Regions from separate parts of the Pseudomonas grandcourensis genome, predicted to be linked through region 4. Evidence: predicted binding sites of a transcription regulator. Region 4 holds the regulator's gene; each other region holds the start of a gene.
What was found. The regulator FliA, encoded in region 4, starts transcription of late flagellar genes. The targets are predictions, from matches to a motif close to CTAAAGTTTNNNNNNNNNNNGCCGNTAA.
Positions count from the first base shown of each region.

Region 1: a site for FliA is predicted at 1,785-1,812, ahead of AABM52_RS24055 (methyl-accepting chemotaxis protein). Genes of this name have one in related genera too.
Region 2: a site for FliA is predicted at 5,102-5,129, ahead of AABM52_RS01865 (methyl-accepting chemotaxis protein). Genes of this name have one in related genera too.
Region 3: a site for FliA is predicted at 4,241-4,268, ahead of AABM52_RS09665 (methyl-accepting chemotaxis protein). Genes of this name have one in related genera too.

Region 1 is NZ_CP150919.1:5,381,904-5,389,193, forward strand. It holds gene AABM52_RS24055 (methyl-accepting chemotaxis protein) at 47-1,672, opposite strand; gene AABM52_RS24060 (transporter) at 1,944-2,966, shown strand; gene AABM52_RS24065 (inorganic phosphate transporter) at 3,128-4,741, shown strand; gene AABM52_RS24070 (LysR family transcriptional regulator) at 4,794-5,690, opposite strand; gene AABM52_RS24075 (SDR family oxidoreductase) at 5,813-6,571, shown strand; gene AABM52_RS24080 (multidrug/biocide efflux PACE transporter) at 6,641-7,075, opposite strand; gene AABM52_RS24085 (LysR family transcriptional regulator) at 7,168-7,290, shown strand, end outside.
Region 2 is NZ_CP150919.1:434,523-441,812, reverse strand. It holds gene AABM52_RS01905 (SCP2 domain-containing protein) at 1-383, shown strand, start outside; gene ubiB (ubiquinone biosynthesis regulatory protein kinase UbiB) at 380-1,984, shown strand; gene hisI (phosphoribosyl-AMP cyclohydrolase) at 2,066-2,467, shown strand; gene AABM52_RS01890 (phosphoribosyl-ATP diphosphatase) at 2,460-2,792, shown strand; gene AABM52_RS01885 (twin-arginine translocase TatA/TatE family subunit) at 2,818-3,090, shown strand; gene tatB (Sec-independent protein translocase protein TatB) at 3,101-3,553, shown strand; gene tatC (twin-arginine translocase subunit TatC) at 3,550-4,344, shown strand; gene AABM52_RS01870 (16S rRNA (uracil(1498)-N(3))-methyltransferase) at 4,341-5,048, shown strand; gene AABM52_RS01865 (methyl-accepting chemotaxis protein) at 5,170-7,086, shown strand; gene mdoH (glucans biosynthesis glucosyltransferase MdoH) at 7,199-7,290, opposite strand, start outside.
Region 3 is NZ_CP150919.1:2,152,312-2,159,601, reverse strand. It holds gene AABM52_RS09690 (DUF6555 family protein) at 1-125, shown strand, start outside; gene AABM52_RS09685 (hypothetical protein) at 159-437, shown strand; gene AABM52_RS09680 (metallothionein) at 461-625, opposite strand; gene AABM52_RS09675 (methyl-accepting chemotaxis protein) at 728-2,410, opposite strand; gene AABM52_RS09670 (Na+/H+ antiporter NhaC family protein) at 2,610-3,926, opposite strand; gene AABM52_RS09665 (methyl-accepting chemotaxis protein) at 4,309-6,456, shown strand; gene AABM52_RS09660 (MFS transporter) at 6,684-7,290, shown strand, end outside.
Region 4 is NZ_CP150919.1:1,780,508-1,787,797, reverse strand. It holds gene AABM52_RS07880 (chemotaxis protein CheA) at 1-803, opposite strand, end outside; gene AABM52_RS07875 (protein phosphatase CheZ) at 858-1,646, opposite strand; gene AABM52_RS07870 (chemotaxis response regulator CheY) at 1,668-2,039, opposite strand; gene fliA (RNA polymerase sigma factor FliA) at 2,207-2,947, opposite strand; gene fleN (flagellar synthesis regulator FleN) at 2,944-3,774, opposite strand; gene flhF (flagellar biosynthesis protein FlhF) at 3,891-5,219, opposite strand; gene flhA (flagellar biosynthesis protein FlhA) at 5,231-7,290, opposite strand, start outside.

The DNA.
Region 1 (7,290 bases), 3.2 Mb from region 4:
AAAGCCGCACGATGGGAACATCGTGCGGCTTTTGCGTTTTCGGGATTCAAGCGCTCAGGCGCGCCGTCACCTCGTTCAACTGCCCCGACAAGCCGTGCAGATTGATGCTGGCCGCTTCGGTGCGCTGCACATTGTCCAGGTTGGTGCTGGCGATGCTGGTGATCTCGGTGAGGTTGCGCGAGATGTCTTCGGCCACCGAGGTCTGCTCTTCGGCGGCAGTGGCGATCTGGCGGTTCATGTCGCGGATGGCTTCCACGGCCAGGGTGATGCGTTCGAGCATGGCGCCGGCCTCGGTCACTTGCTGCACGCTTTGCTCACTGCGCGACTGACCGCTTTCAATCGCCTGGGCCGCTTCGATTGCACCGGTCTGCACGGTCTGGATGATCTGGTTGATCTCGATGATCGACGCCGCCGTGCGCTGGGCCAGGCTGCGCACTTCATCGGCCACCACCGCGAAACCGCGTCCGGCTTCACCGGCGCGGGCTGCTTCGATGGCCGCGTTGAGCGCCAGCAGGTTGGTCTGTTCGGCGATGCCGCGAATCACTTCCAGGACCTTGCCGATACGCCCGCTGTCGGTTTCCAGTTGGCGGATGACCGTGGCGGTGTTGGCGATTTCGCCGCGCATCTGGGTGATGGTATGGATGGTGCCCTGCATGACTTTTTCGCCCTGCTGGGCGGACTGGTCGGCATCGTCGGCGGCCCGCGCCGCTTCGGCGGCATGACGGGCGACTTCCTGTGCCGTAGCGGACATTTCGTTCATCGCAGTGGCCACCTGATCGGTGCGGTTGAACTGCTCGTTGGTACCGCCGGCCATCACGGTGGCGATCGAGTTCAACTCACCGCTGGCGCTGTCCAGGTCCGACGCACTGCGCTGCAAACGGCTGAAGGTTTCGGCGAGAAAATCGCGCAGGGTGTTGGCGGCCATCGCCAGTTTGCCCAACTCGTCCTGACGGGTGCTGGCCACGCGCTCGGCAATACGCCCCTGGCTGAGTTGCGCCACGTACTCGATCAGTTTGCGGATCGGCTCGACCAGGTTGCGGTTGACCAGCCACAGGCTCAGCAGGCCGATCAGCCCCCCCGAAACCAGCATCACAATGATCCCCAGAATCACCGTGCGATCGGCACTGGCACTGATCAGTGTCGATTGCTCGGCACCCTGCTTGCGTAGCTCGCTGACCAGTTCACTCATCTGATCGCTGGCCGCGCGGTCCACGCCCTTGACCGCCGCGTCGCCCGCCGTCGGATCACCACCGGCGGCCACGAACGCGTCCCGGCCCTTCTGATAGGCCGTGCCCAACTGGCGATGTTCGTCACGCAAGCGCTCGATGCGGCTCTTGAGTTGCGGCTCGATGCCCTTCCGCGCGGCCAGTTCGCCAAGGATGTTTTGCACATCGCGCTGACGCTCCTCGAATTGCCCCCAGTACTTGCTCAGGTCCGCCGGTTGCTTGCCGCGCAGCAGGACGTTTTTCCACTCTTGCACCTGCACCTTGAATTGCAGGTTGGCTTCATCAATCAATTGCGAGGTGTGCAGCGGGCCTTCGATCAGATTGGCGTAGTTCTGCACGCCGCTGGACAGGAAGTGAAAGCACGCCAGGGCGATCAACAGCATCGCCAGCAGGCTGCCGCTCAGCAGGGCGAGAATTTGTGCTCTCAGGGACTTTTGCAAAAGCATCGGAGGTTACTCATGACAGGAATGAGGCACGCCTGTTAAGGCGTGAAAAGTGTCCGGACATCCCTGTCTGCGGTCCCGGCCGAGGCCTGCGGCGCGCAACTTAACCCAAGCGTGATCGGCTGGCCAGAGCGGTTCTTGAGAAAATCCCGACCGCCGGTAGAACAATTGTTTGCGTTATTTTCCTGTCACAAAAACGTCATCCCCGCTTGCGATGATGCCGCTCAAGTGAACCTGTAAAACACGTGACAGGCGCCTCCCCTTGCGAGTCCTCATGAACCACAGCATCGATCAAAGCCATCGCGACACGGATCTGTTCGGCCTGCTTTACGGTTTCAGTTTTCGCCCCGGTGAGGCCGGTCGGGAAATCAATTCCGCCGAGGCCTTGCAGTACCTGCAACAACCGGAGAGCGACGAGCAATTTCTCTGGCTGCACCTGAACCTCGCCCATGCCGCGTGCGAGCGCTGGATGAAAAGCCATCTGGAATTGCCGGAGGAATTTTTCGAGGCGCTGCACGAAGGCTCGCGTTCGACGCGTATCGAACATGTCGACTCCGCGTTGTTGGCAGTGGTCAACGACGTGGTGTTCAACCTCAGCAACATGGTCTCGTCGGATGTCTCGACACTGTGGGTGTGCGCCCGCAGCCAATTGATCATCAGCGCCCGCCTGCAACCGCTGCACTCGGTGGACAAGTTGCGCTCGTCGGTGAAGGCCCGGGAGTGCTTTCGCTCCCCGCTGGAGTTGTTGGTGCATCTGCTGCGTGACCAGGGTGAAGTGCTGACCCAGATCGTGCGCAAGACCAGCCAGAGCGTGGATCAGATCGAAGACCAATTGCTGTCCTCACGCCTGTCGACCAACCGCGCCGAACTGGGCGCCAATCGCCGGGTACTGGTGCGATTGCAACGGCTGCTGGCGCTGGAACCGGGCTCGTTGCTGCGCCTGCTCAACCGGCCACCGCAATGGCTGCAAAAGGAGGACGTGAAGGAGCTGCGCAAATCCACCGAGGAGTTCGCGCTGATCATCAACGACCTCACGGCACTGGGTGAGCGGATCAAGCTGTTGCAGGAAGAGATCGCCGCCAACATCAACGAACAGACCAACCGCACGCTGTTCACCCTGACGGTGGTGACAGTGCTGGCGCTGCCGATCAACATCATCGCCGGTTTCTTCGGCATGAACGTCGGCGGCATTCCGCTGGCCGGTGATCCGGAGGGGTTCTGGATCCTGGTGGCGCTGGTCGCGACCTTTACCGTGATTGCCGGACGCTGGGCGTTTCGCAAGCAGCAGGATTATTGAATACACCTGTAGTCCCTGTGGGAGCCTGGGTTCACTTCCACAGACAGGTGACTTCAGATCACCGGCCCTGCAAAAAACCCAAACACTGACCCAGAGCAGTCTCGCTGTAACAATTGGCAACGATTATCACTGATACACCTCCCTCCTCAGGAATGTCAGTGATGGCTACGCCCTCCTTCACCGCCGCCTCGGCGCCCACCAGTAGCGCCAAACCGCAATTCGACAAAAAACCCGGCCTGCTCACCATCGTGGTGTTTTTCGCCGTGCTGGCCATCGGTTTGTTGTTTACCGCTTACAGCCTGATGCACGACATGAACGAACTCGGCACGGTGGTGACCACCTGGACGCCGTTCCTGCTGCTGGGCGTGGCACTTTTGATTGCCCTGGGCTTTGAGTTCGTCAACGGCTTCCATGACACCGCCAACGCAGTGGCCACGGTGATTTACACCAACTCGCTGCCGCCGAACGTTGCGGTGGTCTGGTCCGGTTTCTTCAACTTCCTCGGGGTGCTGCTGTCCAGCGGCGCGGTGGCGTTCGGCATTATCGCCCTGTTGCCGGTGGAGTTGATCCTGCAGGTCGGTTCGTCCGCCGGCTTCGCGATGATCTTCGCCCTGCTGATCGCTGCGATCCTGTGGAACCTCGGCACCTGGTGGCTGGGGCTGCCGGCGTCGTCTTCACATACCCTGATCGGTTCGATCATCGGGGTCGGCGTGGCCAACGCCCTGATGCACGGCCGCGACGGCACCAGCGGTGTGGACTGGGCCCAGGCCACCAAGATCGGTTACGCGCTGCTGCTCTCGCCACTGGTGGGCTTCGGCTTCGCGGCGCTGCTGTTGCTGGCCTTGCGCGCGTTCGTCAAGAATCGTGCGCTGTACAAGGAGCCAAAGGGCGAGACCCCGCCGCCATGGTGGATTCGCGGCTTGTTGATCGTGACCTGCACCGGTGTGTCGTTTGCCCACGGCTCGAACGACGGTCAGAAAGGCATGGGCCTGATCATGCTGATTCTGGTGGGCACGCTGCCAATGGCGTATGCATTGAACCGCACCATGCCGGCCGATCAAGCCTTGCAGTTCGCGGCGGTCGCCGAAGTGACCCAGCAGGCGCTGGTCAAGGCGGCACCGCTACCGGCCCCCGCCGACCCACGCGCGGTGCTGTCCGAATACGTGCGCAGCAAGGAAGCGACCCCGCAGTTGGTGCCGGCGCTGGCGGCGCTGACCGGCAGCATCGGCGCCCAGGTCAAGGGTTATGGCTCACTGTCGAAAGTCCCGGCCGAGGCCGTGGGCAACGTGCGTAACGACATGTATTTGAGCAGCGAAACCATTCGCCTGATGGACAAGAACAAGGTCGGCAATTTCGACGCCGACACCAGCGGCAAGCTGCAACTGTTCAAGCAGCAGATCGACAACTCCACGCGGTTCATTCCGTTATGGGTGAAGATCGCCGTGGCCATCGCCCTGGGCCTGGGCACCATGGTCGGCTGGAAGCGCATCGTGGTGACCGTCGGCGAAAAAATCGGCAAGACCCACCTGACCTACGCCCAAGGTGCCTCGGCAGAAACCGTGGCGATGCTGACCATCGGGGCCGCCGACATGTTCGGCCTGCCGGTGTCGACCACCCACGTGTTGTCCTCGGGCGTGGCCGGGACCATGGTCGCCAACGGCGGCGGCCTGCAGATGAAGACCATCCGCAACCTGCTGATGGCCTGGGTGCTGACCTTGCCGGCGGCGATCCTGCTGTCGGGCAGCCTGTACTGGTTGTTCACCCAACTCTTCTAAACACCGCAATACCCAGTGAGAGTGGGCTTACCCGCTCCCACTGGGACTCGTATCAGGCCACCGAGCGGACCACTTCCCCCAACCAATCCATGAACGCCCTGACCCGCAACGGCAGATGCCGCTGCCGTGCATAGAGCAGCGATGCCTCCATGGATGGCGCATTGAACTGCGGCAACACCTCGACCAGTTCTCCGCTTTGCAGGTAGGCGTGCATCCCCATTCTCGGCGCCTGAATCAGGCCGAAGCCCCCCAGGCACGCGGCCTCATAGGCATCAGTGCTGTTGACCGTGACACTGCCGGACATCGGCAGTCGCTGCACCTGCCCCTTGTCGACGTACACAAACCCTTCCGAACGCCCGCCCAGTACACCGACGTAGTGCACCAGCCGATGCTGCGCCAGGTCTTCCAGCCGCTCGGGCACGCCATGGCGCACCAAGTACGCCGGGCTGGCGCAGTTGACCATGGTGAAATCACACAGGTGTCGCGCCACCACCGATTGATCCGGTTGGGCGCCGATGCGCAGCACGCAATCGAACCCTTCGGCGAGCAGATCGACCCGGCGGTCGGTGCTGCTGATTTCCAGCTCCAGCAGCGGATGCTGCGCCATGAACGCCGGCAAGCGAGGCATCACCACTCGACGAGCGAGAATGTTCGGCAGGTCGATGCGAATCCGCCCGACCAGCGACGCCTCGTCCTGGCGAAACAATCCCTCGATCTCGTCCATGTGCGACAGCAGGTCCTTGCTGCGCTCATACAACGCCAGGCCATCCTGGGTCGCCTGGACCTTGCGCGTGGTACGTTGCAACAGGCGGGTACCGAGCAGTGCCTCCAGAGCCTGCACATGTTCGGACACCGTTGATCGAGGCAGGCCCAGGCTTTCTCCGGCCAAGGTAAAACTCGACATCTCGCTGACACGGACAAAGGTGCGCAACAGTTCCAGTTTGTTCATCAGCCCGCCTTTCTATTGTTCGGTCTATCCGACCAGTGATTCCGGTTTTACTCTGTTTATCACCACCCAGCGGATAAATAAACTTCCTCACATCACCCGCCCACTGCACTTGAGGAAGTCCCATGAACCGTAAAATCGCACTGATCACCGGCACCAGCCGCGGCCTCGGCAAAAACGCAGCCCTGCATCTGGTCGCCCAGGGAATCGACATCATCGGCACCTACAACAGCCGCGCCGATGAGGCGCAGGCACTGGTGGCCGAAATTGAAAGCCTGGGCGGTCGCGCCGTCATGCTGCAACTGGACGTTGCCCGGAGCGACAACTTCAGCGCCTTCGGCAACGAAGTGGCAAAGGTCCTGCAAAGCTACTTCGACCGCGAGCGCTTCGACTTTCTGGTGAACAACGCCGGGATCGGTCTGCACGCCAACTTCGTCGACACCACCGTCGAACAGTTCGACCTGCTGGTGAACATCCATTTGAAGGGGCCGTTTTTCCTGACGCAGACCTTGCTGCCATTGCTCAATGACGGCGGGCGCATCGTCAACATTTCCAGTGGCCTGGCCCGTTTCAGCCTGCCGGGGCACAGTGCCTATGCGGCGATGAAGGGCGCGATGGAAGTGCTGACCCGCTACCAGGCCAAGGAGCTCGGCGCGCGCAACATCGCGGTGAACATCCTGGCACCGGGCGCGATCGAAACCGACTTTGGCGACGGCGCCGTGCGCGACAACGCTGCCGTGAACCAAATGGTGACGAGCAACACTGCGCTGGGTCGCACCGGTTTGCCCGATGACATCGGCGCGGCGATTGCGATGCTGCTGTCACCGGGCAGTCAGTGGATCAATGGCCAGCGGATCGAGGCGTCGGGGGGGATGTTTTTGTAAAACGCTTAACGATGGCTGTTGGAAATCCTTGTGGCGAGGGAAATTGTTCCCTCGCCACAAAAACGGTACTTAGCAAACCTCGCGAGTCACCAGCATTCGCTCCCGAACCACGTCATACGCCCAGTGGTAGATGTAGGTGTACGGCAGGAAGAACAGCAACACACCGATATCCAGCAGGAACGCCTGCCACAGGCTGACATTCAGCCACCAGGCGATCAGCGGCACGCCAAGTGCGACCAGTCCACCTTCGAACAACAGCGCATGCACCACGCGGACCCAGGCGTTGTGCGCGATGGCGAGGCGCTTGAGTGCCCGATCGAACAGACCGTTGAAGACCACGTTCCAGCCCAGGGCCAGGCCGGCGATGAGGACGGTGACCATGCCCATTTCCAGCATCGGTTTTTTCATGATCCAGGCCAGCAACGGGGTACAGATCAGGATGGCCAGCAGTTCGAAGCCGATGGCTTGAAAAATACGTTCAGTAATGGATTTGTTGGCGCTCATGGCCGAACTCCCTTGAGTGACTGTGTGGTTGCCATGATCCGTCATCACATCGATACTTCATAACCAATAACCATCGATCAAGGCGATAGTTCATGGCGTCTCACGAAGTGTTGCTGGCCTTTGTCGAAGCCGCGACCCAAGGCTCGTTTTCCGCCGCGGCGCGCAAGTTGGGCCGCAGTCAGTCGACCATCAGCGCGGCGGTGGCCAGCCTGGAA
Region 2 (7,290 bases), 1.3 Mb from region 4:
CCATGAGCAAGGACAAGACCTCGATCCTGCACAGCCCTGAAGTCGAACTCGACGGCAACAGCGGCGTGCTGCTGGAGCTGGCGGCGATCCTCCAGGACCTTGAGCTGGACTGGGAGTACGAACTCTCGCGTTGGCTGGGCCCTGTGGCCACGCAACTGGTCGGCGGTCATCTGCGCAGTCGCGCCCGCTGGTATCAGCAAGGCTTTGCCAGCCTGGGCCAGAACCTGGGCGAATACCTGGCCGAAGAATCGCGCACCCTCGTCGGGCAGCGCGAGGCCGAAGCCCGATTCAGTGAACTGGACCAGATCAAGATCGATCTGGAACGTCTCGAGGCGCGTTTCGAGCGCCTTTCCCGATCCCTCGACCCAAGCGATAACGCATGAAGCTGCTTGCCGTCCGCCGTTTGTTGCGCATCCAGCGCGTCGTGATCCGCTACCGCCTCGATGACCTGCTGTTCGCCCTGCCGCTGCCCTGGTTTCTGCGGGCGCTGCGTTACGCCTTGCCGTGGCGCTGGTTCCCGCGCAAGACCCTGGACCTGAGCCGTGGTGCGCGCCTGCGCCTGGCATTGCAGGACCTGGGGCCGATCTTCATCAAGTTCGGGCAGATCCTGTCCACTCGCCGCGACCTGCTGCCCGAAGACATCGCCGACGAACTGATGAAGCTGCAGGACCGTGTGCCGCCGTTCGACTCGCAGGTGTCGGTCAAGCTGATCGAAGAACAGCTCGGTAAGAAAATCAGCGAAGTGTTCAGCCGTTTCGACGTCGAACCGCTGGCCTCGGCGTCGGTGGCGCAGGTGCATGCCGCGCAACTGAAAACCGGTGAGGAAGTGGTGGTCAAGGTGATCCGCCCGGGCCTCAAGCCGGTGATCGCCCAGGACCTGGCGTGGCTGTTCATCCTCGCCCGCGCAGCCGAAAAACTCTCGGCCGATGCGCGCCTGCTGCACCCGGTGGACGTGGTCAGCGATTACGAAAAAACCATCTACGACGAACTCGACCTGCTGCGCGAGGCGGCCAACGCCAGCCAGCTGAAGCGCAACTTCGACGGCTCGCCGCTGCTGTACGTGCCGCAAGTCTATTGGGACTGGTGCCGGCCGAAAGTGCTGGTGATGGAGCGCATCTACGGCATCCAGGTCACCGATCTGGCGACCCTGGCCGACCAGCGCACGGACATGAAAATGCTCGCCGAGCGTGGCGTGGAGATTTTCTTCACCCAGGTGTTCCGCGACAGCTTCTTCCACGCCGACATGCACCCCGGCAACATTTTCGTCAGCACCGTGAACCCATGGAGCCCGCAGTACATTGCGATCGACTGCGGCATCGTCGGCAGCCTGACCCCCGAAGACCAGGATTACCTGGCGCGCAACCTGTTCGCCTTCTTCAAGCGCGATTACCGTCGCGTGGCGCAGTTGCACATCGATTCAGGCTGGGTGCCGGCGGAAACCAAACTCAACGAATTCGAAGCGGCGATCCGCACCGTGTGCGAGCCGATCTTCGAAAAACCGTTAAAAGATATTTCCTTCGGCCAGGTGCTGATGCGCCTGTTCCAGACCGCGCGCCGCTTCAACATGGAAGTGCAGCCACAGCTGGTCCTGCTGCAAAAAACCCTGTTGAACATCGAAGGCCTGGGCCGCCAGCTGTACCCGGATCTCGATCTGTGGAACACCGCGCAGCCGTTCCTCGAACGCTGGATGCGCGAGCGGGTCAGCCCCAAAGCCCTGCTCGGCAACGTGCACAGCCAGTTTGAACAGATCCCGCACCTGGCCAACATGGCCCGCGACCTGCTCGAACGCATGTCCCAACCCCATGCCCTCAACTCGCCGCCATCGTGGCACCGACGTCGTGACGACTGGTTCCTGCGTCTGCTCGGTACGGCCCATCTGGCCGGTGGCGCCATCCTTGCCGCTGGCGGTCCCATGAACCAGTTGGCTTACTGGCCGGCCGGCATCATGATGGCGGTCGGTTTGTATCTGGTCGTGCGCCGATAGCCAGTTGTGTGAACGACTGGCACACTGTTTGAACGCCTGAGCTCGGCTACTGAAGTGTCGAGCCCGCTGTCGGAGTCGAAGATGAAAAACTGGCTGGACGAGATCAAGTGGGACGCTGACGGCCTGGTGCCGGCCATCGCCCAGGATCACAAGACCGGGCGCGTCCTGATGATGGCCTGGATGAACCGCGAAGCACTGGAACTGACCGCTGCAGAGAACCGCGCCATTTACTGGTCGCGCTCCCGTGGCAAGCTGTGGCGCAAGGGCGAAGAGTCCGGCCATGTGCAAACCCTGCACGAGATGCGCCTGGACTGCGATGCCGACGTCATCATCCTGATGGTTGAGCAGATCGGCGACATCGCCTGCCATACCGGCCGCCAGAGCTGCTTCTACCGCGTCTATGAAAACGGCGACTGGACAACCGTCGACCCGGTCCTGAAAGATCCGTACGCCATCTATTCCGCAGGGCACAAACATGAGTGACACTCTCACCCGCCTCGCCGAGGTACTGGAGGAGCGCAAAGGCGCCGCTGCCGACAGCTCGTACGTCGCCAGCCTGTACCACAAGGGCTTGAACAAGATTCTGGAAAAAGTCGGCGAAGAGTCGGTCGAAACCATCATTGCCGCCAAGGACGCCGCCGTCAGCGGCGACTGCAGCGATGTGATCTACGAAACCGCCGATCTGTGGTTCCACAGCATGGTCATGCTCGCCCAATTGGGGCAGCATCCACAGGCTGTACTCGATGAACTGGACCGTCGTTTCGGTCTCTCCGGACACGCCGAGAAAGCCTCGCGCCCGGACGCCTGAACAACTATTAGAGAGGAGCAGCAGCATGGGCATTTTTGACTGGAAACACTGGATCGTCATCCTGGTTGTCGTGGTACTGGTATTCGGCACCAAGAAACTGAAAAACCTCGGCACCGACGTCGGCGAGTCGATCAAGGGCTTCAAGAAAGCCATGAACGACGACGAAAAACCGGCCGATCCGAATGCGACCCCGGCCCAACCGGTTCCACCGGTACAGCCTCAGGCCTCTGTAAACCAGCCGCACACCATCGACGTGCAGGCACAGAAAGTCGAAGAGCCGATTCGCAAAGACGTGTGAGCACTGACTAATGTTTGGTATCAGCTTCTCTGAACTGCTGCTCGTCGGCCTCGTGGCCCTGCTGGTGCTGGGTCCCGAGCGCTTGCCGGGCGCTGCGCGTACCGCTGGCCTGTGGGTCGGGCGTCTGAAGCGCAGCTTCAACGCAATCAAACAGGAAGTTGAACGTGAAATCGGTGCCGACGAAATTCGTCGGCAACTGCACAACGAGCACATCCTGTCGCTTGAGCAGGAGGCGCGGAAAATCTTCACGCCGACCCAGCAGGAGCCGACGCCGGTGGAGCATGTGGGTGCGCAGACGATTGATGCGCCTGCCGCTGCCGTCGACCCGACACCTGCGCCCGTTGTCGCGCCTGCTGAATCTGCGCCCGTTGTTGCAGCCACTCCGGTTGAACCCGTTACACCTGCGGCTGCGCCCGTTGCGCCGGCCCCTCATGACCCAACACTGCCGCCGCGAGCCCCATGAGCGATCTTCCTGAAAACGACCAGCACATGCCGCTGGTTTCGCACCTCACCGAGTTGCGTACCCGCCTGCTGCGCTGCGTAGCGGCGATCTTCATCATCTTTGCCGGGCTGTTTGCTTTCACCCAGCAGATCTACACATTCGTCTCCACGCCGCTGCGCGCGTACCTGCCCGCCGGCGCGACGATGATTGCCACCGATGTGTCGTCGCCGTTCCTGACGCCGCTGAAGCTGACGATGATGGTCTCGCTGTTCCTGGCGATTCCGGTGATCCTGCACCAGATCTGGGGTTTCATCGCCCCGGGCCTCTACAAGCATGAAAAGCGCATCGCCGTGCCTTTGCTGGTCTCCAGTATCTTTCTGTTCTACGCCGGCATGGCCTTCGCCTACTTCCTGGTGTTCCCGCTGATCTTCAAGTTCTTCGCCTCCGCCACTCCGGCCGGCGTGGAAATGATGACCGACATCACCAGCTACCTCGATTTCGTCATGACGCTGTTCTTCGCCTTTGGCGTGGCGTTCGAAATCCCGGTGGCCGTGGTGCTGCTGGTGTGGATCGGCGTGGTCGACGTCAAATACCTGAAGAAAATCCGCCCGTACGTGGTCATCGGCTGCTTCGTGGTCGGCATGATCCTGACGCCGCCGGACATTTTCTCGCAGACCCTGCTGGCCGTGCCGATGTGGCTGTTGTTCGAGATCGGCATCCTGTTTGGCAGCCTGATCAGCAAACGTGGCGAGCATCCGGATGATCAGCCGGCTGACGATCACAACGACCAGCCGCCAGCGACCCAAGCGTGAACCTGCTGCTCCTTGAAGAGGCCGATTTCATTGCGGCCGACCGGGCGGTCCTGCGTGATCGCCGGTTGACCCACATGCAGGAAGTCCACCGCTGCGAAGTCGGTGACAGCATGCGCGTCGGGCGGATCGGCGGGCTGATGGGTTCGGCCGAAGTGCTGCGCCTGGACGCCGACGAAGCGGAATTGCGCGTCACCCTCGACCAGCCACCGCCGGCCAAGCTGCCATTGACCCTGGTATTGGCCCTGCCACGGCCCAAGATGCTGCGCAGGGTGTTCCAGACGGTGGCGGCCATGGGTGTGCCGCGCATCGTGCTGGTCAACAGCTATCGCGTCGAGAAGAGCTTCTGGCAGACCCCTTTCCTGGAGCCTGAGGCGATTCGCGAGCAGTTGATCCTCGGCCTCGAACAGGCCAGGGACAGCGTGCTGCCGGAAGTCGTGATCGAGAAACGCTTCAAGCCCTTCGTCGAAGACCGTCTGCCCGCGATGACCGAAGGCACCCTCGGCCTGGTGGGGCATCCGGGTAATTACCCGCCCTGCCCTCGCGCGCTCAGCGAACCGGTGACCCTGGCCATCGGCCCCGAGGGTGGCTGGATTCCCTACGAGATAGACCTGCTGGGCAAGTCCGGCCTGCAACCGGTGCAATTGGGCGAACGCATCCTGCGCGTCGAAACCGCCGTGACCGCGCTGCTGGCACGACTTTTCTAATCCCGGACTCTCCCACAGGTCTGTCATCTGCCCTGGATGATCAGCCACCCGTACTACAGAACCCCGCACGTCGGCCGATAACCTCCCCATAAAACCAAATTGTGGTCCAGGGAGTTTCAGCATGTACCAATGGCTAGCCGAGAATCTGGGAAACGTCAGCGTCAAACGCAAGCTGGGGATCGGCTTCGGCCTGGTGCTGTTACTGACCCTGCTGATCACCTTCACCGGCTGGAGCGGCCTGAGTGGCGTGACCAGCCGTGGCGATAAACTGGGGTTCATCGCCAGTCTCAACGACCTTACCAAAGACCTGCGCATTGCACGCCTGGATTACGAGATGCGTCGCGGCGAACAAGGCCCCGGCGCCGTCAACGATCTATTGGGCAAGCTCGAAAGCGGCCTGCAGACCGCCCGCGGCCTGATCGAGCAACCGGCCGATACGGCCATGGTCGATCAACAACTGGCCGCAGTCGCAGAATACCGTCGTGCCTTCAACGACATGACCCAGGCCGGCGCCCAGCGTGAAGACGCCCGCAGCAAACTCGGCGCCACCGCCGACAACGCCGTGGCCCGCGTCGCCGAAGTAGAAAAATCCATGCTGCAAGGTGAAAGCGTGGCGGCGTTCAACAGCGTCATCGACCTGAGCAAACTGATCCAGCAGGCGCGTTTCCAGGTGCGTGGATACACCTACAGCGGCAAGAGCGAAGCCGAACAGCCAGCCCTCGACGCGATCGACAACGCCCTGAAAAACCTCGAGAGCCTGCCGACCAAACTGCCTGAAGAACACATCGCCAACCTGCAACAGGCAACTGACTCGCTGAAGGCCTATCGCGCCGCCGTCAGCCAGTTCCGCGACTCCCAGGTGGCCAGCGCCAAGGCTCTGGCACGCATGTCCGTCCAAGGCAACATCCTGTTGGACATGAGCCAGAAACTCACCGTCTCGCAAACCGTCGTGCGTGACACCGACGCCGCCCATGCCAAGAACATGCTGAGCCTCGCCACCGTGCTGGCCATCGCCTTCGGCCTGCTGGCCGCCTGGGCGATCACCCGGCAGATCATCATTCCGTTGAACCAGACCCTGGTCGTGGCCCAGCGCGTCGCCAGCGGCGACCTGACCCACAACCTGACGTCGCAGCGCCGCGACGAACTCGGCCAGTTGCAGCGTGCCATGCAGAGCATGACCCAGGGCTTGCGCGAACTGATCGGCGGCATCAGCGACGGTGTCACGCAGATCGCCAGCGCCGCCGAAGAGCTGTCGGCCGTGACCGAGCAGACCAGTGCCGGGGTCAACAGCCAGAAGATCGAGACTGATCAGGTCGCCACCGCCATGAACGAAATGGCCGCCACCGTGCAGGAAGTTGCGCGCAACGCCGAAGAAGCTTCCGAAGCCGCCGTCGCCGCCGACCAGCAGGCCCGCGAAGGTGACAGGGTGGTCGCAGAGGCTATCGCCCAGATCGAACGCCTGGCCGCGGAAGTCGGTCATTCCACCGAGGCCATGGGTGAACTCAAGCGCGAAAGCGACAAGATCGGCAGCGTACTCGACGTCATCAAGTCCGTGGCTCAGCAAACCAACCTGCTGGCGCTCAATGCCGCCATCGAAGCCGCCCGTGCCGGTGAAGCCGGACGCGGTTTTGCCGTGGTCGCAGACGAAGTCCGCAGCTTGGCCCAGCGCACCCAGAAGTCCACCGAAGAGATCGAAGAGCTGATCGTCGGCCTGCAAAACGGCACCCAGCAAGTGGCGACCATCATGGACAACAGCCGCACCCTGACCGACAGCAGCGTCGAACTGACCCGCCGCGCCGGTGGCTCACTGGAAAGCATCACCCGCACGGTGTCGGCGATCCAGGCGATGAACCAGCAGATTGCTGCGGCTGCCGAGCAGCAAAGTGCCGTGGCCGAAGAGATCAACCGCAGCGTGCTGAATGTGAGGGATGTGTCGGATCAGACATCGGCCGCAAGTGAAGAGACGGCGGCGTCCAGCGTTGAACTGGCACGGTTGGGGACGCATTTGCAGATGTTGGTGGGCAAGTTCAGGGTTTGAGGGCATACCCATCGCGAGCCTGCTCGCGATTGCAACAACACGAAGTGACTGACATATCGCCAGCAAAGGCCTTTTCGAAGGCAAAAAAAACCCGCTTTCGCGGGTTTTTTTATTATGCCAACTGAGGCTGTTCGCTCATTGGCTTGAGCGGCAACAGCGGCGCGTGGGGGTCGGCTTTCACCGACTTGCGCCAGGCGCCCAGCC
Region 3 (7,290 bases), 370 kb from region 4:
GGGCGAGCTGTGACGCGGGGGTGGGGCGAATCCCCCGGTTCGGACGCGAGAAGGTGCAAAAGACCAGCAAGCCGATGGCTGAAAAATTCGGCGTGGAAAACGTCAAGTGGCGGCCGGCGAACTAATATCCGGTAACCATCAAGTTCGGGGGAAGGGATATGAGCGCAACACCCGTCTACAGCCCTGCGCAGCTGGACTACGGTCTGGACGCGCCGACCGACCGCATCACCAAAAGCGTCGAGTGCCTGATCGGCCTGGAACAGGTCGAAAATGACCCATTCTGCTTCGCCATTCGCGTCGCGGCGCCACTGCCGGAGGATCTTGAGCAAGCGAAGACCTTGGTGGTGCGGGTCGAAGGGCGGCGCTTGCAAGGCACCGTCCGCCACAGCGAACGCCTGGAGGATGACAGCCTGAGACTGGAAGTGGAGCCGGACTAGGCTCCACTTTTCATTCGCGATTGTCAGCCATGAGCGCACTTGCAACCTTTATGGGTGCATTCCTCGCCGTGTTCATGGTGCTTGGCGCAGGCTTCACAGCAGTAGTGTTTGCCGTGACGGGCAATCGGATGTTCACCGAGTTTGCAGGAACATTTCGGGCAATCGCAGATACTTTCGCGGTCAATCATGGGGCTGACTCCTCTAGCAAGGTCGTCCAGTGCTCGAATGCACAGAACAAGTGTAGTGGCTGTCGCTCCTGCCAGTCTCAAACCCCACAGGTTGCAAATCAGTCAGATCCGGAACTGCCCGACCAGACTGCCCAGGCGCTGACCGAGGTCGGCCAGGCTGCGTGAAGTCTGCGCGCCGAGTTGGGTTTCATCCGCCACGCTGTCCACCGCCACGGCAATCTGGTGCACGCTGCGGTTGATCTCTTCGGCCACGGCGGTCTGTTCTTCGGCGGCACTGGCGATCTGTGCGTTCATCGAATTGATGGTCGCGATCAGCTGCGCCATGGTGTCCAGCGAAGCCCCCGCCTCGTTGGCCTGGGCCGAGGTGCCGTCGCCGGCTTCGCTGGAACGACGCATCGCCTCCACCGCCGACCGGGTGCCGGCCTGCAAGCGGTCGATCATGCCCTGGATTTCCTGGGTGCTGATTTGCGTGCGGCTGGCCAGTGCGCGCACTTCATCGGCCACCACCGCAAAGCCGCGCCCGGCCTCACCGGCGCGGGCCGCTTCGATGGCCGCGTTGAGCGCCAGCAGGTTGGTCTGCTCGGCAATCGAGCGAATAACCCCGAGCACGCTGACAATCGACGACACGTCTTTTTGCAGGCTGTCCAGAGACACGCCGCTGCTGCGGATGTCGTCCACCAGGGCATGGATCTTCTCGATGCTGCCGGCCACCACGCGCTTGGCCGCCTGCCCTTCTTCGTCGGTCTGCTGGGCTGCCACCGCAGCGTTTTGCGCGCTCTTGGCCACTTCCTGGGCGGCGGCCGACATTTCGTTGATCGCCGTGGCCACCTGATCGGTTTCGTGACGTTGGCGTTCCATGGCCTGGTCCGAACGGTTGGCCTGGTCGGACACCTGATTCACCAGTCCGGTCAGTTGCGAGGTCATTTCGGTGATCTGCCGTACCAGGCCATGGATCTTGTCGACGAAACGGTTGAACGAGCCGGCCAGTTCACCGAGTTCGTCCTGGCTGGTGATGGTCAAGCGGCGGGTCAGATCGCCTTCGCCCGCCGCGATGTCGTCGAGGTTGGCTTTCATCAAATGCAGCGGACGCAGAATGGTGTTGGCCAGCAACATCCCGGCAGCGGCGATCACCAGCAGCACCACCACCGCCACGCCGACGATGCTCAGCACCATGCCTTGCATGCGCTCCTGGACCTTGGCTTCGACCACGGCCACTTGCGCTTCGATGCCGTCGAGGTTGACCGAGGTGCCGACCGCCATGTCCCACTTCGGCAGGTATTCGGTGTAGCCGAGCTTGGGCACCAGCACTTGGGTGTTGCCGGGCAATGGCGAGCTGTATTGCAGGTAGTGCGTACCGTCCTTGGCGACTTTCACCAGGTCGCGGTTGACGTAGACACCGTTCGGGTCGCGGTTGTCCTTGAAGCTCTGGCCCACGCCGTCGGGGCTGTTGGCCTTGAACAGGCGCACGGTGTTGGAGTCGTAGCCGAAGAAGTAGCCGTCCTTGCCATAGGTGATGCTCGACAGCAGCTTGATCACCTGGGCCCGCGCCGCCTCATCGCCGGGGGCGGCCGCGTCGTAGAGCGGCTTGATCGTGGTCATGGCCACGGCCACATAGCTTTGCAGGGTCGCCTTGGCATCGCTGAGCAGGCGCTCGCGGGTCTGCTCTACTTCCTTGCGCGCCTGATCCTGAAGAATGAACAGCGTGGTCAGGCTGATGACCAGCGCAAACAGCAACACCGGGAGGACGGCAAGGGACAGGACTTTGGCCTTGAGGCTCATGCGCATGACGTTCACTCTTTTGATTTTGTTGGCGTGGGTAAAAGCTTTAACGGCACGCCAAATCAAAAGTTGAACTCGATTAGAGGGACCATTGAAGATCCCTTGTAGGAGCGAGCCTGCTCGCGATAGCGGTGGCACAGTCAACATTTACTTGGCTGACCGACCGAAATCGCGAGCAGGCTCGCTCCTACAGGGGTTCCGGGTGTTACAAGACCATCGCCGCCACCCAGCCAAACGCCAGCAGCGGCAGGTTGTAGTGCAAGAAGGTCGGGACCACGGTGTCCCAGATGTGATGATGCTGACCATCGATGTTCAGGCCGGAGGTCGGCCCCAGGGTCGAATCCGAAGCCGGCGAACCGGCGTCGCCCAGGGCACCGGCGGTGCCGACGATGCACACGATCGCCAACGGGCTGAAGCCCAGTTGCACGCACAGCGGCACGAAGATCGCCGCCAGGATCGGCACGGTGGAGAACGACGAGCCGATGCCCATGGTCACCAGCAATCCCACCAGCAACATCAGCAAGGCGCCAACGCCTTTGCTGTGATCGATGTACGCCGCCGACGACTCGACCAGCGTCTGCACCTCACCGGTGGCCTTCATCACCTCGGCAAACCCGGAGGCGGCGATCATGATGAAGCCGATCATCGCCATCATCTTCATGCCTTCGGTGAACAGGTCGTCGGTGTCGCGCCATTTGACGATGCCCGACACCGAGAAGATCAGGAAGCCGACCAGTGCACCGATGATCATCGAATCGAGCAACAACTGAATGATGAAGGCCGCTGCGATGGCCACGCCGGCCACCATCAGGCTCAGCGGGTTGTATTGCACCGCCACTTGCTCGACCTGTTCGATCTTCGCCAGGTCATAGACACGCTTCTTGCGGTAGCTGACAAACGCGATCAGCAGGCCCGCCACCATGCCCAGGGCCGGGATGCCCATGGCGTGGGTCACGTTGATGCCGCTGATGTCCACGCCGCTGCGGGCGACGTTGGCCAGCAGGATCTCATTGAGGAAGATGTTGCCGAAGCCCACCGGCAGGAACATGTAGGGCGTGATCAGGCCGAAGGTCATGACGCAGGCGATCAGACGACGGTCCAGTTGCAGCCTGGTCAGCACATAAAGAAGAGGCGGCACCAGCAACGGAATGAACGCGATATGTATCGGCAAGATGTTCTGCGAAGCGATTGCCACGACCCAGAGCAGACCGATCAGCAGCCATTTGACCTGGCCACCGCCGCTGGCGTGCTGGCGGTCGACCATGGCCAGGGCCTTGTCGGCCAGCGCATGGGCCATGCCGGACTTGGCAATGGCCACGGCGAAAGCACCGAGCAAGGCGTAGGACAACGCCACCGTCGCCCCGCCGCCGAGGCCGCTGTTGAAAGCCTTGAGCGTTGCCTCGATGCCCAGGCCACCGGTCAATCCACCGACCAGCGCACCGACGATCAGGGCGATCACCACATGCACGCGGGACAGGCTGAGGATCAGCATGATGCCGACCGCGGCAATTACTGCATTCATTGTCATACCTCTGGGCAAGCGAAAAGAGTCCGGCCGGCAGTCTGCGAGAGCCGCCAGCGGATAATAGGAATGGGTTTTATTAGAGGGCGCGCACTTTGCCGCAGAGCGGGCGCGGTGTCAAAGCACTTGGGCAATGGCGATATGTATATGCATGTGATGACCTGTGGCGAGGGGGCTTGCCCCCGTTGGGGCGCGAAGCGGCCCCCTACATTGTCCGGTCATACCGAGTTGTCTGGATCGCGACTGCTACGCAGCCGAACGGGGGCAAGCCCCCTCGCCACAAAAACAGTTACAAACCTTATTCGAAGCGCTGCATAAAGAAAGCCGGATCGCGGCCGCTACAGTGCAAAGTCTCAGATATTTATCGAATAAGGACGTCTCCATGTCGCTCAGACAACCTTCCATTCAATGGAAAATCACCCTGCTGGCCGGGCTGTGCCTGGCGGGCATCGTGACCCTGCTGGTGGGTCTTTCGCTGTACCGCATGGAGCACAGCTCCGAGCTGGTGAAAGCCTCGAGCATGGAGATGCTGACCGAAGCGGCCCAGGCGCGGATCGAGTCCCAGGGGGAAAACCAGGCGCTGGGGATTCGCCAGCAGTTCATGGATGCCTATCAGTACGGCCACGGCTTCTCGCGGCAGGTGCTGTTCCTGCGTGACCAGGCCGAGAAGCGCTTTCTCGATGCGTTCGACCTGCGCGAAGACCTGACCCGCCAGGTCAAGTCGGCCCTGCAAGCCAACCCGGAGCTGCTCGGTCTGTCCCTGGTGTTCGAACCCAATGGGCTGGACGGCAAGGACGAACTGTTCGCCGGTCAAGCGGAGCTTGGCAGCAACGACAAGGGCCGTTTCGCCCTCTACTGGTCGCAGCCGACGCCGGGCAAGGTAACGTCCATGGCGCTGCCGGAAAAGGACATGGCCGACACCAGCACCGGCCCCAGCGGCGAAGCGGCCAACGCCTGGTTCACCTGCCCGCGCACCACCCTCAAGCCGTGCGTGATCGAACCCTACTTCTATGAGATCGACGGTCAGAACGTGCTGATGACCAGCATCGTTTTCCCGCTGATGGTCAATGGCAAGGTCATCGCCTCGCTGTCGGTGGACATCAACCTCAACAGCCTGCAAGCGGTCAGCCTGGGCGCGAGCAAGAAGCTCTATGACGGCCAGACCAGCGTCAGCATCATCAGCCCGGCCGGCCTGCTCGCCGGCTACAGCCCGGACGCCGGCAAACTCAGCCAGCGCCTGGACGCCGTGGACAAGGCCAGCGGCGCCGAACTGCTGCGCATGCTCGCCGCCAGCAGCAAAACCGCCAGCCTGCACAGCCAGCAGCAACTGAAGGTGCTGGCGCCGTTCCAGCCGATTCCCGGCGGTAAATCCTGGGGCGTGCTGCTCGACGTGCCGGAGAAAGTCCTGGTCGGCCCCGCCGAAGCCCTGAAAAAGCAACTCGATGACAGCAACACCGCCGGTACGCTGGTCGAACTCGGCCTGGGCGTGCTTGCCGCGCTGCTCGGCCTGATACTGGTGTGGCTGATGGCCCGCAGCGTCACCCGACCGATCCTCGGCGTGGCGCACATGCTCGAAGACATCGCCAGCGGCGAAGGTGACCTGACCCGCCGCCTGGCTTACGACAAGCAGGATGAGTTGGGCCAGTTGGCCGGCTGGTTCAACCGTTTCCTCGACAAACTGCAACCGATCATTGCCGAAGTGAAACGCTCGGTGCAGGACGCCCGCAGCACGGCGGACCAGTCGTCCGCCATCGCCGCCCAGACCAGCGCCGGCATGGAGCAGCAGTACCGCCAGGTGGACCAGGTCGCGACCGCCTCCCACGAAATGAGCGCCACCGCCCAGGATGTTGCCCGCAGCGCCGCGCAAGCGGCCCATGCCGCCCGCGATGCCGATCAGGCGACCCGTCAGGGGTTGACCGTGATCGACCGCACCACCACCAGCATCGACAACCTCGCCGCCGACATGAGCGCGGCCATGGTCCAGGTCGAAGGCCTGGCCGCCAACAGCGAGAAGATCGGTACGGTACTGGAAGTGATCCGTGCGATTGCCGAGCAGACCAACCTGCTGGCCCTCAACGCCGCGATCGAAGCGGCCCGTGCCGGTGAGGCCGGACGCGGGTTTGCCGTGGTGGCCGATGAAGTGCGCAACCTAGCGCGGCGCACCCAGGAATCCGTCGAAGAAACCCGTCTGGTGATCGAGCAACTGCAAAACGGCACCCAGGAGGTGGTGGGTTCGATGAACAACAGCCATCGTCAGGCCCAGGGCAGTGTCGAACAGGTTGGCCAGGCAGTAACGGCGTTGCGCCAGATCGGCGACGCGGTGACCGTGATCAACGACATGAACATGCAGATCGCCAGTGCCGCCGAAGAGCAAAGCGCGGTGGCCGAGGAGATCAACAACAACGTGGCAACCATCCGCGACGTGACCGAGTCGCTGTCGGGCCAGGCCAATGAATCGGCGCGGGTCAGCCAGTCGCTCAACAGTCTGGCGAACCAGCAGCAGAGCCTGATGGACCAGTTCCGCGTCTGAACCCGGCAAACATCCCCTCTGTAGGAGCGAGCCTGCTCGCTCCTACAATGAAATGATGGCAAGTGGATATCTGCCGCAAGCCGATTATGCTTCATGGAACCTTGCAGCATTTTCTGGCGTCAACCTGAATGCAAGCCACGTAATCCGATGACTTCAGCCCAGGGCCTGGGTACGGTAAGTGATGGTGGGAACTCCGGCCTACAACAAGAGCACGACGGAGAATACTCATGGCAGCAATCGACAATACAGCCACGGGCAGCACGCCCAACCGCGGGATCACCCGGGAGGAGCGCAAGGTCATTTTCGCCTCGTCCCTGGGCACCGTGTTCGAATGGTATGACTTCTACCTTTACGGCTCCCTCGCGGCGATCATCGCCAAGCACTTCTTCGCCGGTGTCAACGAAACGACTTCCTTCATCTTCGCCCTGCTCGCCTTTGCCGCCGGCTTTGCCGTGCGCCCCTTCGGCGCCATCGTATTCGGTCGGTTGGGCGACATGATCGGGCGCAAACACACGTTCCTCATCACCATCGTGATCATGGGTATTTCCACGGCCGTGGTGGGCTTGCTGCCCGGCTATGCGACCATCGGCGTCGCCGCGCCGATCATCCTGATCAGCCTGCGCCTGTTGCAAGGCCTGGCGCTGGGGGGTGAGTACGGCGGCGCAGCGACCTACGTGGCCGAACATGCACCCAAGGGCAAGCGCGGCTTCTTCACCTCGTGGATCCAGACCACAGCCACCCTCGGCCTGTTTCTCTCACTGCTGGTGATCCTCGCCTGCCGTACCGTTCTGGGCACCGAAGCCTTCGAGGCCTGGGGCTGGCGGATTCCGTTCC
Region 4 (7,290 bases):
GCAGGCACCGAAGCAATGGCCGACTCCAAAGCCTCGACAGCAAAGTTACCCTTGCCGTGCAACTGGTCGAGCAGTGCTTCGAATTCGTCGTCCGTAATATCGGAACTGTCGCCGGCCGCTTTCGGGGCTTCTGGCGCAGCGGACGCCGGGACCACTGCATCGATGGCGAACTGGCCTTTACCGTGCAACTGATCGAGCAACGACTCGAACTCGGCATCGGTGATTTCATCGCTGCCGGCGGCATTGCTGGCAGGCGCTGGAGCAGCCGCCGGGGCCTCGGCCTGGGCCTTTACTGCGTTCAGCGAATCCAGCAGCTGTTCGAATTCATTGTCGGTGATATCGCCCGATTCGGCTTCAGCCACAGGCGCTTCGACCACGGCGGCGACAGGTGCCGCAGCCACCTCGTCAGCCGATTGCGGCTCGGCCAGACGGGCCAGCGCCGCGAGCAGTTCCGGTGTCGCGGCCGTGATCGGGCTGCGTTCGCGGACTTCGCTGAACATGCTGTTCACCGCGTCCAGCGCTTCGAGAACCACGTCCATCAGTTCCGAGTCGACGCGACGCTCACCCTTGCGCAGGATGTCGAACACGTTCTCGGCGATGTGGCAGCACTCCACCAGCTCGTTGAGCTGGAGGAAGCCGGCGCCCCCTTTTACAGTGTGAAAACCGCGAAAAATTGCATTGAGCAGATCCGCATCATCCGGACGGCTTTCCAGCTCGACCAGTTGCTCGGACAGTTGCTCTAGAATCTCGCCGGCCTCAACCAGGAAATCCTGAAGGATCTCTTCATCGGCGCCGAAGCTCATTAAGGGGGTGCTCCTACAGGTCTAAAAACCCAAAAAACCTAAAATTCTAAAACTCTAAAATCCCAGGCTGGATAACAAATCGTCCACATCGTCCTGACCGGACACAACGTCTTCTCTTTTATCGGCATGAATCTGCGGACCTTCACCCTGAGAGAGATGTTTTTGTGGATCTTTTTCAGCAAGCATCGCTTCACGGTCATGTTCGATGCCCGCAAAGCGGTCCACCTGACTGGCCATCAGCACGAGCTTGAGCAGGTTGCTTTCAACTTCGGTGACCAACTGGGTCACACGCTTGATCACCTGGCCCGTGAGGTCCTGGTAATCCTGGGCGAGCAGGATGTCGTTGAGGTTGCCCGACACCGCGCGATTGTCCGTGACGCTGCGCGTCAGGAACCCGTCGACCCGCCGGGCCAGTTCACGAAACTCTTCGGCGCCGACTTCGCGACGCATGAAACGCCCCCAGTCCGCGCTCAACACCTTGGCTTCATCGGCCAGGCCATTGACCAGCGGCGTGGCACTTTCCACCAGATCCATGGTGCGGTTGGCCGCGGCCTCGGTCAGCTTGACCACATACCCCAGACGCTCGGTGGCGTCGGTGATCTGCGACACTTCTTCGGCTTGCGGCATGTGCGGGTCAATCTGGAAATTGACGATCGCGCTATGCAGTTCGCGAGTGAGCTTGCCCACTTCCTGATACAGGCCGCGGTCACGGGTCTGGTTGAGCTCATGGATCAATTGCACCGCGTCGCCGAACTTGCCCTTTTCAAGGCTCGCGACCAATTCGACGGCGTGTTTTTTCAGGGTCGATTCAAAATCGCCCAATGAAGTTTCGTTATTGCCCATAGCTCCCCCGTGGCGCACTCATCAACCGATGCGTTCGAAAATCTTCTCGATTTTTTCTTTCAACGCCTGGGCCGTGAAGGGCTTGACCACATAGCCGTTAACGCCGGCCTGGGCCGCTTCGATGATCTGCTCGCGCTTGGCTTCAGCGGTCACCATCAGTACCGGCAGGTGCTTGAGCTTTTCATCGGCACGCACGTGGCGCAGCAGATCGATACCGGTCATGCCAGGCATGTTCCAGTCCGTTACCAGAAAGTCGATGCTTCCGCTGTTGAGCACCGGAATGGCGGTAGTGCCATCGTCGGCCTCGACGGTGTTGGTGAACCCAAGGTCACGCAGCAGGTTCTTGATGATCCGCCGCATCGTTGAGAAGTCATCAACGATGAGGATTTTCATGTTCTTGTCCAATTCGACCTCCAAGCAGTCTTAAACGCGCCCAGCACCTGGACGCGCCATTTCAATCAATCCGGCAAAGCACTCAATGACTGTCTGGAGCACAACAGATCGCGACCGGCGCAGTTCAACACCACACCAGCCTCGTTCGCAGTGTCCCCACACTGCCTTCAGCGCGCTCGCCACTCCCCCAAACGCCCCCGCAAACGGGCCGCGCACTGGCTGTGTAACTGGCTGACCCGCGATTCGCTGACCCCCAGGACCTCACCGATTTCCTTGAGGTTCAACTCTTCGTCGTAGTACAGCGCCAACACCAGTCGCTCACGCTCCGGCAAATTGGCAATCGCATCCGCCAGCGCAGCCTGGAAGCGTTCATCCTCCAGGTCGCGTGACGGCTCGAGATGAGCACTCGCGCCATCCTCGTGCAGCCCTTCATGTTCGCCGTCCTGCAACAGGTCGTCGAAACTGAACAGCCGGCTGCCCAGGGTGTCGTTCAAAATCCCGTAGTAATCGTCGAGACTCAATTGGAGTTCGGCCGCAACTTCGTGATCTTTAGCGTCACGGCCGGTTTTAGCTTCAATCGAGCGAATGGCATCGCTGACCATGCGCGTATTGCGGTGAACCGAACGTGGCGCCCAATCCCCCTTGCGCACTTCATCGAGCATGGCGCCGCGGATTCGTATGCCCGCGTACGTCTCGAAACTGGCGCCTTTGCTGGCGTCATATTTGGTCGACACTTCAAGCAGGCCGATCATCCCGGCCTGGATCAGGTCTTCGACCTGGACACTGGCCGGCAAACGCGCCAGCAAGTGGTAGGCAATGCGTTTAACCAGCGGCGCGTAACGCTCGATCAGCTCGTACTGCGCATCACGTGCCGACTTCTTGTAGAGGTTGTAGCCGCTGGCTGTCATAGAACAGGTCCTGCTGTCTGCTGCACGAGCCGCTCGACGAAAAACTCCAGGTGCCCGCGCGGGTTGGCAGGCAGCGGCCAGGTATCGACCTTCTGCGCGATGGCCTTGAACGCCAGCGAGCACTTGGAACGCGGGAAGGCCTCGTAGACGGCGCGTTGCTTCTGCACGGCCTTGCGCACGCTTTCGTCGTAAGGCACCGCACCGACGTATTGTAGGGCGACGTCGAGGAAGCGATCCGTGACCTTGGTCAACTTGGCGAACAGGTTGCGTCCTTCCTGCGGGCTCTGGGCCATATTGGCCAGGACGCGGAAGCGGTTCATGCCGTAGTCGCGGTTCAGCAACTTGATCAAGGCGTAGGCATCGGTGATCGAGGTCGGCTCGTCGCACACCACCAGCAGCACTTCCTGGGCTGCACGGACGAAACTGACTACCGACTCACCAATGCCCGCAGCGGTGTCGATCACCAATACGTCGAGGTTGTCGCCGATATCACTGAAGGCCTGGATCAGGCCGGCGTGTTGCGCGGGGCTCAGATGCACCATGCTCTGAGTGCCGGATGCGGCCGGAACGATACGGATGCCGCCGGGTCCCTGCAGCAGTACATCGCGCAGTTCGCAGCGGCCTTCGATCACGTCGGCCAGGGTACGTTTGGGTGTCAGGCCCAGCAGAACGTCGACGTTCGCCAGTCCCAGGTCGGCGTCCAACAGCATGACGCGCCGGCCAAGCTCGGCCAAAGCCAGGGACAAGTTCACTGACACATTAGTTTTCCCGACGCCACCTTTGCCGCCGGTCACCGCGATCACCTGTACGGGATGCATGCTGCCCATGTTATTTCTTTACCTTGTCTTGCATAGACGGAGGCCACATTACTGGCTGCGCGTTCACAAACGGAACAATGCATGGCAGACCATCGATGTAGGTACAAAAACTGTTCATTTTTACCTCAGCCAACCTGCTTGGTCGGGCTGTGGTAGATGTCAGCGAACATGTCAGCCATGGCTTCTTCGCTGGGTTCTTCCTGCATTTGCACGCTCACGGCGCGGCTGACCAACTGGTGACGACGCGGCAGATGCAAATCATCCGGGATCCGCGGGCCATCGGTCAGGTAAGCCACCGGCAGTTCATGACTGATGGCAAGGCTCAACACCTCGCCCAGACTTGCCGTTTCATCCAGTTTAGTCAGGATGCAGCCTGCGAGCCCACAACGCTTGTAACTGTGATAAGCGGCCGTTAGAACCTGTTTCTGGCTGGTGGTTGCCAGGACCAGATAATTTTTCGAGCGGATGCCACGACCGGCCAGGCTTTCGAGCTGCATGCGCAGGGCCGGATCGCTGGCCTGCAGGCCGGCAGTATCGATCAGCACCACGCGTTTGCGCAGCAATGGCTCCAGGGCCTGCACCAGGGACTGGCCCGGATCGACGTGGGTCACCGGCACATTGAGAATGCGCCCCAGGGTCTTGAGCTGCTCCTGGGCACCGATGCGGAAGCTGTCCATGCTCACCAGCGCAATGTTCTGCGCGCCATACTTGAGCACGTAACGGGCGGCCAGCTTGGCCAGGGTGGTGGTCTTGCCCATGCCGGCAGGGCCGACCATGGCGATCACACCGCCCTCTTCCAGCGGCTCGACTTCCGGAGTAACGATCATGCGCGCCAGGTGCGCCAGCAACATGCGCCAGGCCTGACGAGGCTCTTCGATATCGGTGATCATCGCCAGCAGGTCACGCGACAGCGGACCGGACAGGCCGATGCGTTGCAGGCGACGCCAGAGGTTGGCCTGGTCCGGACGGCTGCCTTGCAGCTGATTCCAGGCCAGGGAGCCCAACTGGACTTCCATCAGTTCGCGCAGGCTGTTGAGTTCGAAACGCATCGAGTCGAACGCACGTGGATCCACGCCACCGGACGTTGGCGCAGCGGCCGGCGCGGGGCGACGGGGTTCGGCGTAGGTCGGCTCGATCAGCGGCTCGGCGGCGGTCAACGGCAAGCCGGCGAACAACTGGCGATTGGTGGCATTGTCGCTCTCGCCATCGCCACGCAGGCTCAATTCGGCCTGGGCGGTGACGATCCGCGACTGAGTCTTGCGCAGCTCGTCTTCGAGCTCCATGTTCGGAACCCGCGGCGCCAGCGCCGACAGCTTGTAATCCAGCGCAGCCGTCAGCTCGACACCCCCGGCGATCCGGCGGTTGCCAATAATGGCCGCATCAGCGCCCAGCTCGTCGCGAACCAGCTTCATGGCCTGACGCATATCGGCGGCGAAAAAACGCTTAACTTGCATAAACCACTACCTCAGCCGTTGGGCCCTACTGTCGCAACGATGGTCACTTGCTTGTTGTCAGGGATTTCCTGGTAAGCCAACACATGCAAACCCGGGACTGCGAGCCGGCCAAATCGCGAGAGCATCGCGCGAACCGGACCAGCCACCAGCAGAATCACCGGCTGACCTTGCATCTCCTGACGCTGCGCCGCGTCGATCAAAGAACGTTGCAGCTTCTCAGCCATGCTTGGCTCCAGCAGAACGCCCTCTTCCGAGCCTTGTCCTGCCTTCTGCAGACTATTGAGCAATATCTGTTCCAACCTTGGCTCCAGCGTGATGACTGGCAGCTCCGACTCAGTGCCTACAATGCTTTGGACGATTGCGCGGGATACGCCAACCCGCACGGCAGCCACCAGCGCGGCGGTATCTTGACTCTTGGCGGCATTGTTGGCGATCGCCTCGGCAATGCTGCGGATATCGCGCACAGGCACTTGTTCGGCCAGCAGCGCTTGCAGCACCTTGAGCAGTTGCGACAGCGAAACCACACCCGGCACCAGCTCTTCGGCCAGTTTTGGCGAACTTTTGGCCAGCAATTGCATGAGTTGCTGCACTTCTTCGTGACCGATCAGTTCACTGGAATGCTTGTAGAGTATCTGGTTCAAGTGGGTAGCCACTACTGTACTGGCATCGACCACCGTATAACCGAGGGATTGCGCCTGGGCGCGCTGGCTGATTTCGATCCAGACCGCCTCCAGGCCGAAAGCCGGATCTTTGGCGGTAATGCCGTTGAGCGTGCCGTAGACCTGCCCCGGATTGATCGCCAGCTCGCGATCCGGGTAGATCTCCGCCTCGGCCAGGATCACCCCCATGAGGGTCAGGCGATAGGCGCTTGGCGCCAGGTCGAGGTTGTCGCGGATATGCACGGTCGGCATCAGGAAGCCCAGATCCTGGGACAGCTTCTTGCGCACACCCTTGATCCGCGCCAGCAACTGGCCGCCCTGGTTGCGGTCCACCAGCGGAATCAGGCGATAACCCACTTCCAGGCCGATCATGTCGATCGGCGTCACGTCATCCCAGCCAAGCTCCTTGGTTTCCTGGGCGCGGGCCGGCGACGGCAGCAGTTCCTGCTGGCGCTTGACCTCTTGCAGGGCCTGAACCTTGGCGACGTTCTGCTTTTTCCAGAACAGGTAAGCGCCACCGGCCGCCAGGGCCGCCATGCTCAGGAACGAGAAGTGCGGCATGCCGGGCACCAGCCCCATGACCGCCATCAACCCCGCCGCCACCGCCAGCGCCTTGGGCGAGGCGAACATCTGGCGATTGATTTGCTTGCCCATGTCTTCCGAACCGGAAGCTCGGGTCACCATGATCGCTGCAGCTGTCGATAACAACAGTGATGGCAATTGCGCCACCAAACCGTCACCGATGGTCAACAGCGCGTACACCTTGCCGGCGTCGGCAAAGTTCATGTTGTGCTGGAAGATCCCGACCGCCATGCCGCCGATCAGGTTGATGAACAGGATCAACAGGCCGGCGATGGCGTCGCCACGAACGAATTTGCTGGCACCGTCCATGGAACCGTAGAACTCGGCTTCCTGGGCCACTTCCATCCGGCGCAGCTTGGCCTGGTTCTGATCGATGAGGCCGGCGTTGAGATCGGCGTCGATCGCCATTTGCTTGCCGGGCATCGCATCAAGGGTGAAACGCGCGCTCACCTCGGAAATCCGCCCCGCACCCTTGGTCACCACGACGAAGTTGATGATCATCAAGATCGCGAAGACCACGATACCAACCACGTAGTTACCGCCGATCACCACCTCGCCGAAGGCCTGGATCACCTTGCCGGCGGCGGCATGGCCGTCCTGGCCGTGCAGCATCACCACCCGGGTGGAGGCCACGTTCAACGCCAGGCGCAACAGCGTCGCCACCAGCAAAATGGTCGGGAACACCGCGAAATCCAGCGGCCGCAAGGCATAAACGCACACCAGCAGCACGACGATGGACAAGGCAATGTTGAAGGTGAAGAACACGTCCAGCAGGAACGGCGGCACCGGCAACATCATCATCGCCAGCATGACCAGCAGCAACAGCGGCA